One region of the Sphaerotilus sp. FB-3 genome, then DNA from elsewhere that is predicted to be linked to it. Evidence: predicted binding sites of a transcription regulator. Region 1 holds the regulator's gene; each other region holds the start of a gene.
The links. Region 1 encodes FNR, which switches genes on or off when oxygen is low (the NO sensors DNR and NnrR bind a similar motif). Its sites were predicted from a motif close to TTGATNNNNATCAA; they were not measured.
Positions count from the first base shown of each region.

Region 2: the regulator FNR is predicted to act here: its motif matches at 1,449-1,462, upstream of NFT33_RS04875 (hemerythrin domain-containing protein).
Region 3: the regulator FNR is predicted to act here: its motif matches at 1,649-1,662, upstream of NFT33_RS05145 (OmpW/AlkL family protein).

Region 1 covers NZ_BQWE01000057.1:136,997-140,243, reverse strand. Annotated here, with positions in the region: gene ccoG (cytochrome c oxidase accessory protein CcoG) at 1-1,029, shown strand, start outside; gene NFT33_RS17270 (hypothetical protein) at 1,042-1,299, shown strand; gene NFT33_RS17265 (hypothetical protein) at 1,296-1,628, shown strand; gene fnr (fumarate/nitrate reduction transcriptional regulator Fnr) at 1,672-2,409, opposite strand; gene hemN (oxygen-independent coproporphyrinogen III oxidase) at 2,573-3,247, shown strand, end outside.
Region 2 covers NZ_BQWE01000010.1:116,618-119,864, reverse strand. Annotated here, with positions in the region: gene NFT33_RS04885 (transaminase) at 1-408, opposite strand, end outside; gene speB (agmatinase) at 457-1,392, shown strand; gene NFT33_RS04875 (hemerythrin domain-containing protein) at 1,532-2,074, shown strand; gene NFT33_RS04870 (sulfite exporter TauE/SafE family protein) at 2,088-2,891, shown strand; gene NFT33_RS04865 (hypothetical protein) at 3,000-3,200, shown strand.
Region 3 covers NZ_BQWE01000011.1:17,377-20,623, forward strand. Annotated here, with positions in the region: gene NFT33_RS05135 (TlyA family RNA methyltransferase) at 1-707, shown strand, start outside; gene metF (methylenetetrahydrofolate reductase [NAD(P)H]) at 760-1,617, shown strand; gene NFT33_RS05145 (OmpW/AlkL family protein) at 1,797-2,402, shown strand; gene NFT33_RS05150 (5-formyltetrahydrofolate cyclo-ligase) at 2,564-3,154, opposite strand.

The DNA of each region.
Region 1 (3,247 bases):
CAGCGGATGAAGCTCGACGCCGGTCCGTGGACGGCCGAGAAGATCCGCCGCAAGGGCGCCAAGCATCTGGTGTGGGTGCTGTTCGCGCTGTGGACCGGCTTCACCTTCGTCGGCTACTTCACCCCCATCCACACGCTGGCGGCCGAGGCGATGACGCTCGGCTTCGGCCCGTGGGAATGGTTCTGGGTGCTGTTCTACGCCTTCGCGACCTGGGGCAATGCCGGCTTCATGCGCGAGCAGGTCTGCAAGTACATGTGCCCGTACGCGCGCTTCCAGAGCGCGATGTTCGACAAGGACACGCTGATCATCAGCTACGACGCCGAGCGGGGTGACCCGCGCGGCTCGCGCGGCAAGAAGGTCGACCCGAAGAGCAAGGGCCTGGGCGACTGCGTCGACTGTGGCGTGTGCGTGCAGGTCTGTCCGACCGGCATCGACATCCGCAACGGCCTGCAGTACGAGTGCATCGGCTGCGCCGCCTGCATCGATGCCTGCGACGGCATCATGGACAAGATGAACTACCCGCGCGGCCTGATCCGCTACGCGACCCAGAACGGCCTGAAGGAGCATTTCACCCGTGCGCAGATGTGGCGCCGGGTGCTGCGTCCTCGGGTGCTGATCTACACCGTGATCCTGGTGCTGATCGTGGCGGCGGTCGGCGCGAGCATCTGGATGCGCACGCCGTTCCGTGTCGACGTGATCCGGGATCGCGCTTCGCTGGCGCGCATCGTCGACGAAGGCCAGATCGAGAACGTCTATCGCCTGCAGGTGATGAATGCCGGCGAGCAGCCGCATCGCTACCGTCTGGGCGTGAGTGGCCTGAACGGCATCACGATCGATCCGGCCACGGAGATCGAGGTCGGCGCGGCCGAGGCCCGCTGGGTGACGGTGTCCGTCCGGGTTCAACCGGAGGCGGCAGCCGAAGCCGGACCGGGCTCGCACGAAATACACTTCGACATTGCGCGTGTCGATGCTCAGGATCCGGCGCCTCTGGTCGTGCGCGAGAAGTCGACCTTCATCATTCCGCGCTGAGGAGATCTCCACATGAGTCGAACCCCTGCGAATTCCTCCCTCACCTCCACCCCGGCCGACGATCCGCGGCCGTGGTGGCGCTTCAAGATGATGTGGCTGGTGGTCGGCGGGCCGCTGGTCGTCGTTGCAGCCAGCTTCGTGACGCTGACCCTGGCGCTGAAGAATCCCGATCCGGTCATCCAGACGGCCGAGCATGTGTCGGCCGATCAGGCGGCCAACGCGCCGGCCATGCAGGGCCGCAACCATGCGGCCACCGGGGGCGTCAAATGAAGACCGACCCGTTCGAGCATGACGGTTCGCCGGTGTTCGATGGCGGGGCGGAGGTCCAGCCCGCGGCCTCGGCGCGCGAGCGCCGCTGGCCGGCGGTGCTGTGGCCGTCCTTCCTGATGGCCGGCGTCGTCGAGATGCTGGTCTTCTCGATGGTCGATCCGGCCGACCTGCGCTGGATGGGCAGCCCGGTGGCCGACGCCGACGCGATGACGATCTACTCGGCCGCCTTCCTGCTGTTCTGGGTGCTGATCGCGCTGGCCAGCGCGATGACGCAGCTGGTGATGGGCGATGAGGGGGGGCCGTCCGCCGGACGGCATCCGTCGGCCTGATCTGACTGCCGGAGGGGCTCCGGCGAGACCCGGAGCCTGGCGCTCAGCAGTTGGCCGCGTTGACCACCCGCTGCAGCGCGTTCTGGTCGAGGATGCGGATGTCGCGCTGCTTGACCTCCAGGATGCCTTCCTCCTGGAACTTCGAGAAGGTGCGGCTGACCGTCTCCAGCTTCAGGCCCAGGTAGCTGCCGATCTCCTCGCGGGTCATGCGCAGCACCAGCGCCGAGGCCGAGAAGCCGCGCGCCTGCAGCCGCTGGGTCAGGTTCAGCAGGAAAGCCGCCAGACGTTCCTCGGCGCGCATCGATCCCAGCAGCAGCATCACGCCATGGTCGCGCACGATCTCGCGGCTCATGATCTTGTGGAACTGGTGCTGCAGCAGCGTGACCTCGCGCGACAGCGTCTCGAGCTGGCTGTAGGGAATCATGCAGACCTGCGAGTCCTCCAGCGCGATCGCGTCGCAGGAGTGGTGGTCGGTGCTGATGCCGTCGAGGCCGATCAGCTCGCCGGCCATCTGGAAGCCGGTGACCTGCTCGCGGCCATCCGCTGCCGACACGACGGTCTTGAAGAAGCCGGTGCGCACCGCGTAGAGCGCGGTGAAGGTCTCGCCGGCATGGAACAGGCTCTCGCCGCGGCGCACGGTCCGGCGGGTGCCGATGATGTCGTCGATCGAGGACAGCTCTTCGTCCGACAGGCCGACCGGCAGGCACAGCTCGCGCAGATTGCAGGCGGAGCAGGCGACCTTGAGCGCGTCAAGGCGGGGGGACGTCGTGGTGTCGTGCATGGCGAAAAAGGCGTTGGTGTTTCGATGCGGATCCGCTCGAGCCCCATTCTGAGGCCGAAGGCTCTCGATCCGATCAATCGCGGCCGATTCTTGGGGATGTGTCCTGCATCGTGCTTGAGCTGCGTCAAGGTACGCCGGGCATCCGTCGGCACAGTGTGCGTCCATGGACCAACCGACTCTCCAACCGACCCGCGGCAGCGGCCTGCAGGCCGAGCCCGTTCTGACCGACGAACTGCTGCACCGGATGGATCGGCCCGGACCGCGCTACACCTCCTATCCGACCGCCGACCGCTTTGTCGAGGCCTTCACCGCCGAGCATTTCCTGCAGGCGCTGGCCCAGCGCCATGACATGGGCGGGGCCGGCGGGACGGGCGCGCCGCTGTCGCTCTACATCCATGTGCCGTTCTGCGAGTCGGTCTGCTACTACTGCGCCTGCAACAAGATCGTCACCCGCGACCACGGCCGTGCCGCGGCCTACCTGGATGCGCTCGAGCACGAGATGGCGCTGGCGGCCGACGCGCTGGGCGAGCGGGTGCAGGTCTCGCAGCTGCACTTCGGCGGCGGCACGCCGACCTTCCTGAGCGACGAGGAGCTGTCGCGGCTGATGGCGGCGATCCGCACGCGCTTCGAGCTGCTGCCCAAGGGCGAGTTCTCGATCGAGATCGACCCGCGCACCGTCACCCGCCAGCGTCTGGCGCATCTGCGCGCGCTCGGGCTGAACCGCGTCTCCTTCGGCGTGCAGGACTTCGATGCCCAGGTCCAGCAGGCGGTGCACCGCATCCAGCCCTTCGAGCAGGTCGAGGCGCTGATGCGCGATGCGCGCGAGTTGGGCTTCGAG
Region 2 (3,247 bases), on a different contig from region 1:
GGTCGCGCTCAGCGTGACCTGCCAGCGCGGCAGCCCGAACAGCGCAGCCAGCCGCCGGCCGATGTCGGGCAGCGTCCCGGGCGGCAACATCGCGGTCAGGCCGCGCCCGGCCTGAAGCGCCAGCGCCTGCGCCACAGGCGCCGGGCCGTGGCCGAACATCGCGCCGGTGTCGCCCAGGCAGAAATCGTCGTAGACATGCCCGTCGACGCAGCGCAGCCGCGCGCCGCGCGCCTCGGCGACGAACAGCGGCCGTGGCGCCGGCCAGTCGCGCATCCAGTGCATCGGCAGGCCGTAGAGCCAGTGGCGGGTGGCCTCGTCGGCCAGCGCGACCGAACGCGGGTGGGTGTCGAGATAGCGCTGCATCTCGGCGGCATGCAGGGCCTGCAGGGTTTCGGTCGAGGTCTTCATGCCGCGGATCTTGCACACTGCGGGCCTGATCGACCCTCGGTTCAAGCCATGAGCGACCACGCCTTTGCCTTCCTGTCCGCCCACACCTTCATGAAAGTGCCCGCCGGCCCGCAGCCCCGCCCCTTCGGCCTGGCCGGCATCGCCTGGGACGGCGCCGTCACCAACCGCCCCGGTGCACGCTTCGGCCCGCGCGCGATCCGTCAGGCCAGCCACATGCTGTGCGACGGCATCCATCCGCTGTTCGAGGTCTCGCCCGACGCGCTGCTGTGCGACCACGGCGACCTGGCGCTGCCCAACACCAGCCTGGAGCGCATGCGCGCGGCGCTGGAGCCGCAGGCCGCGGCGCTGCTGGCGCGCCAGCACATGGTCTGGCTCGGCGGCGACCACTCGATCACGCTGTCGCTGCTGCGCGCCCAGCGCCAGCAGCACGGCCGGCCGCTCGGCGTGCTGCACTTCGATGCCCACTGCGACACCTGGGAAGACCATTTCGGCGAGCCCAGCGGCCACGGCACCTGGGTGTACGAGGCGATCCAGGAGGGCCTGGTCGATCCGCAGGCGTTTGCGCAGATCGGCATCCGCAGCGCCGGCCACCGCGCCGCGCGCGACTATGTGCGCGACCAGGGCGGCCTGATCTGGACCGCGCGCGACCTGCGCGGGCGCGAGAGCGCCGCCCAGCTCGCCGAGGTCATCGACACCCTGAAGGCGCGCTGGGCCGCCTGCGGCCAGCCGCCGCTCTACCTCAGCTTCGACATCGACGCGCTCGATCCGGCCTTCGCGCCCGGCACCGGCACGCCCGAGCCCGGCGGCCTGACCACCGCGCAGGCGCTGACGCTGCTCGAGGAGCTGGCCGGCGAGAACTGGGTCGGCATGGACTGCGTCGAGGTCGCGCCACCCTACGACCACGCCGATCTCAGCAGCAACGCCGCCGCGACGCTGGTCTGGACCTATCTGTGCGGCCAGGCGGCGAAGAAGGCACCAGAATGAGGCAAGATCGGCACGGATGCACCTGAAATGTGAATTTTCTCCGGACTGATCCCGGGTTGACCTCGCTCAACCCGCGTGCCGGCGACAGGCCAAGAATGGGCCCATCGCGCTGCTGCAGCGCACCACCCAGGAGTCGATCATGAGCCTGTCCGCATCCCTTGCCGCTGAAGCCGTCCTGCCGGTGCCGATCCCGGTCGAGCAGGAATTCGAGGCGCTGGACACCTGCCACCGCGAGGTGCTGGCGACGCTGCGCGACATGGCCGCCCTGGTCGATCACCTGGACGACAAGGGCGTCGATGCGGTGGCACGCCGCATGGCCTCCGACATCGTGCGCTTCTTCAGCCAGACCGCACGCGCGCATCATGCCGACGAGGAGCGGCTGGTCTTTCCCGGCCTGCTCGCCAGCGGCGACGCCGAGCTGGTGCAGCACATCCTGCGCCTGCAGCAGGATCACGGCTGGCTCGAGGAAGACTGGCTGGAGCTGTCGGCGCAGATCGATGCGGTCGCTCAGGGCTACAGCTGGTACGACATCGACGCGCTGCGCCAGGGCACCGCCGTCTTCACCGAACTCTACAAGGACCACATCGATCTGGAGGAGTCGCTGATCTATCCGGAGGCGCGCCGCCAGCTGATGGTGCGCCCGCAGGCCGGCGAGGCCCGCGCCCGCCGCGCGCGGAGCTGAGACACTCGGGGGCATGTCCGCACTTGATCTGCCCCTGAACCTTTCCCATCTCCTGCTGCTGAGCGCCTCGGCGCTGGGCGCCGGCGCGCTCAACGCGATCGCCGGAGGCGGCAGCTTTCTCACCTTTCCTGCGCTGGTCTGGACCGGCCTGCCGCCGATCGTCGCCAATGCGACCAGCGCGGTGGCGGTCAGTCCCGGCTATCTCGGCAGCGCGCTGGGCTTCCGGCGCGAACTCGCCGAGCTGCCGGCCGCACGCCGCCATGCCGAGGCGCTGATCTGCGCGCTGGGCGGCCTGGCCGGAGCCGGGCTGCTGCTGGTCACGCCGGCCCGGCTGTTCTCGGCCGCGGTGCCGTGGCTGCTGCTGTTCGCCACCGTGCTGTTCGCGCTCGGGCCGCGCCTGGTGGCCGCACGCCGGGCGCGGGACGCCAGCATGTCGATGCCCTCGCCCTCGTCGTCCTCCGCCTCGCTGCGGGTGCAGCGGCTCGGCCTGTTCGCGGTGGCCGTCTACGGCGGCTATTTCAACGGCGGCCTGGGCATCCTGCTGATGGCGCTGTACACGCTGACCGGCGAATCCAGCCTCAACACCGCCAACGCGCTGAAGAACCTGAACTCGCTGGTGCTGTCGCTGCTGTCGGTGGCCGCCTTCGCCTGGGCCGGCGCGGTGGCCTGGCCGCAGGCGCTGGTGATGATGGTGGCCGCCACGCTGGGCGGCTTCATCGGCGCGCGGCTGGCACGACGGCTGCCGGCGGCCTGGGTGCGCACCGGCGTGGTGCTGACCGGCCTGGCGATGACGGCGGCCTTCCTGCTGCGCGGTTGATGCGCGGTCGACGTGCGGCCGAGGCTGCGACTGAACGCTCGGCCGGAACACGGGCATGATGCATGCCCGCGGCCCGTCCGGGCCGCTCATCGCGAACACAAGGATTTCATGAAAGTCGACATGCACATCGTCGAGGCGGTCACCGGCCGCTGCACCGTCGAGCGGATCCGCGGCCCGCGCCGCGAGCTGCGCGCCCAGGTCCGGGCCTGCGTCCGTCGCGAGGGCGTGGCCTCGGCCTGGGCCTGGGCCACCAAGCCGCTGGCCCAGCAGAGCCAGAGAATGCTGGAGTCGGCGGACGCCGATCTCTGACCACTGACCACTGATCGGGTCGCTCCAGCGATCCAATGCGCGAAGCC
Region 3 (3,247 bases), on a different contig from region 1:
CCGCGCAGCGGCTGATCGCCCAGGGCGCCGTGCGCTGGCTCGGGGCCCGGGGCTGGAGCGTGCCGCGCAAGGCCGGCGACGAGCTGCCCGAGGGCTGCGAGATCGAGGTCACCGACGACGCCGAGCTGCGCTGGGTGTCGCGCGGGGGCCTGAAGCTCGACGGCGCGCTGGCGGCGACCGGACTGGCGGTGGCCGGCCGGGTCGCGCTCGACGTCGGCCAGAGCACCGGCGGCTTCACCGACGTGCTGCTGGCGCGCGGCGCCGCGCGGGTGGTCGGCCTCGATGTCGGCCACGGCCAGCTGCACCCGCGGCTGCGTGGCGACGCCCGCGTCACCGCGCTGGAGGGCGTCAACGCGCGCCATCTGGTGGCGGCCGATCTGGGCGCGGCGTGCCCGGCCGAGGGCTTCGGCTTCATCACCGGCGACCTGTCCTTCATCTCGCTCGCGCTGGTGCTGCCGGCGCTGGCGCCGTTGCTGGCTCCGGCCGGCGATCTGCTGATGCTGGTCAAGCCGCAGTTCGAGCTGCAGCCCGGCGACATCGGCAAGGGCGGACTGGTGAAGGACACAGCCGCGCTGGCGCGGGTCGAGCCCAAGCTGCGCGAGGCCGCGGCCGGCTGCGGCCTGGCGGTGGCGGCCTGGCTCGACAGCCCGGTGACCGGCGGCGACGGCAACCGCGAATTCCTGATGCACGCGCGTCGCGCCGGCTGACCGGCCGGTGGCGTCGCGCCGACGACCTCTTCTCCCGCTGGAGACTTCTCCCATGACGACGACCCCCGCGGCCTCGCTGCCGCTGAGTCTCGAGTTCTTTCCGCCGAAGACGCCCGAGGGCACGGCCAGGCTGGCGCAGGTGCGCCGCGAGCTCTATGTGCTGGAGCCGCAGTTCTGCTCGGTGACCTACGGCGCCGGCGGCAGCACGCAGGACGGCACGATCGGCGCCGTCCAGGCCATTCTCGACGAGGGCCGCGAGGCGGCTTCGCACTTCACCTGCGTCGGCGCGACGCGCGAGTCGGTGCGCGAGCGCCTGGCGCAGTTCAAGGCGATGGGTCTGAAGCGCATCGTCGCGCTGCGCGGCGACCTGCCCAGCGGCTTCGGCCCGATGGGCGAGTTCCGCCACGCCAGCGACCTGGTGAGCTTCATCCGCGCCGAGACCGGCGACCACTTCCACATCGAGGTGGCGGCCTATCCCGAGATGCATCCGCAGGCGAAGTCGCCGCAGGCCGACCTGCAGGCCTTCGCGGCCAAGGCCCGCGCCGGTGCCGACTCGGCGATCACGCAGTTCTTCTTCAACTCGGATGCCTATTTCCGCTTCGTCGAGGAGGCGCAGGCGCTGGGCGCGGACATTCCGGTGGTGCCCGGCATCATGCCGATCACCAACTCCAGCGGCATCCTGCGCTTCGCCGACAGCTGCGGCGCGGAAGTGCCGCGCTGGATCCGCCTGCGCCTGCAGAGCTTCGGCGACGACAGCGCCTCGATCCGCGCCTTCGGCCTGGACGTGGTGACCGACCTGTGCGAGCAGCTGCGCTGCGCCGGCGTGCCGGCGCTGCACTTCTACACGATGAACGCCAGCGCGACGGTGCTGGAGATCTGCCGCCGGCTCGAGCTGCTGCCGCACGCGTGATGCGCAAAAGCGACAGCTTGCAGGCGCACCTCTGACGCAGGTCAAGCCGGCTGCGCCCTGAGGCGCACGCAGGCAGCGACTTGAGCCGCCGCAAGTCGACAGGCGGCGCGTCAGGCTCCAATGGATTCATGCCCGGTGCCAAGGAGGTGCCGGAAACCGAATTCCCTCAGGAGCCCGCCATGAACAAGACCTGCCTCGCCCTCGCTGCCGTTGCCGCCCTCGTCGCCACGCCGCTCGCCTCGGCCCAGAACGCGGCTGGCGATCTGGTGATGCGTGCCCGCGTGGTCCATCTGGATCCGGCCAACAAGGACAGCATTCCCGGCCTCGACGTCGGCATCAACAGCAAGGTGCTGCCGGAAGTCGACTTCACCTACTTCATCTCGCCGAACCTGGCCGCCGAGCTGATCCTGACCTATCCGCAGAAGCAGGATGTCAAGGCGGGTGGCACCAAGATCGGCACGCTCAAGCACCTGCCGCCGACCCTGACGCTGCAGTACCACTTCACCGACCTGGGCCTGGGCGCGCTCAAGCCCTATGTCGGCGCCGGCCTGAACTACACCCGCTTCTCGAACGTCAGCCTGCCGAGCGGCCTGTCGATCGACAAGAACAGCTTCGGCGGCGCGCTGCAGATCGGCACCGACTTCGCCATCGACAAGAACTGGTCGGTCAACCTGGACGTCAAGAAGGTCTGGATCCGCACCGACCTGAGCGCTGCCGGCACCACGCTGGGCAAGATCAAGGTCGATCCGGTGCTGGTCGGCGTGGGCGTTGGCTACAAGTTCTGATCCCGGACCCGGATCGGGATCCGATTGCGGGGTGACCGGGCGGCCTCAAGCGCCCGGGGGGAGAGCGTCGGGGAGAGAGACCGCGGCCGTGGCAGGCAACTGCCACGGCCGCTCCCCTTTCCGGGGCGCCTTTGTCCGTTCGGTGTCCGTTCGGTGCAGGCTCAGGCGTCGCGCTGCCAGACCGTGCCTTCCTCGGTCAGCATCGCGTCGAGCGGCACGTCGTGCGGTTCGGCCGCGAGCCAGGGAATGAAGCCGTGGCCGTAGCCGATGCCGGCGGTGTAGGGCATCGGGTCGAGCGAGGCCAGCGTGCGGTCGTAGAAGCCGCCGCCGTAGCCCAGGCGCACGCCCTTCGGCCCGAAGCCGACGCAGGGCACCAGCAGCAGCTCGGGGTGGAACTCCTCGGTGTCCTTGGGCTTGAGAATGCCGTAGGCATCCTCCTCCATCGGGCAGCCCGGGTACCAGACATGAAAGCGCAGCTGGCGTGTCTTCTTGTCGATGACCGGCAGGCCGATGCGGCGCGAGGGGTCGGATTCGCTCCAGCGGTAGAGCGCCGGCAGCGCGTCGAACTCGCCCTTGATCGACCAGAACGCGCCGATGGTGCGCTCGCGCCGGGTCAGCAGCCAGACCATCAGCACCTCCTGCAGATGCACCGAGCGCTGGTGGCGGTCGCTCATCGACATGCGCTCGGCCTGGAGCTGCTTGCGCAGCACGGCCTTGTCGCGGGGCGGATCGGGCAGCTTGAAGGTCGGCATGGTGCTTGAAGGCGGCAGGAGGATCGTCTGATTGTGCGTGGCTTTGACGCACCGCGGCAACCCGGCACGGGCCTCGTGTTTGGGGCCTGGCCT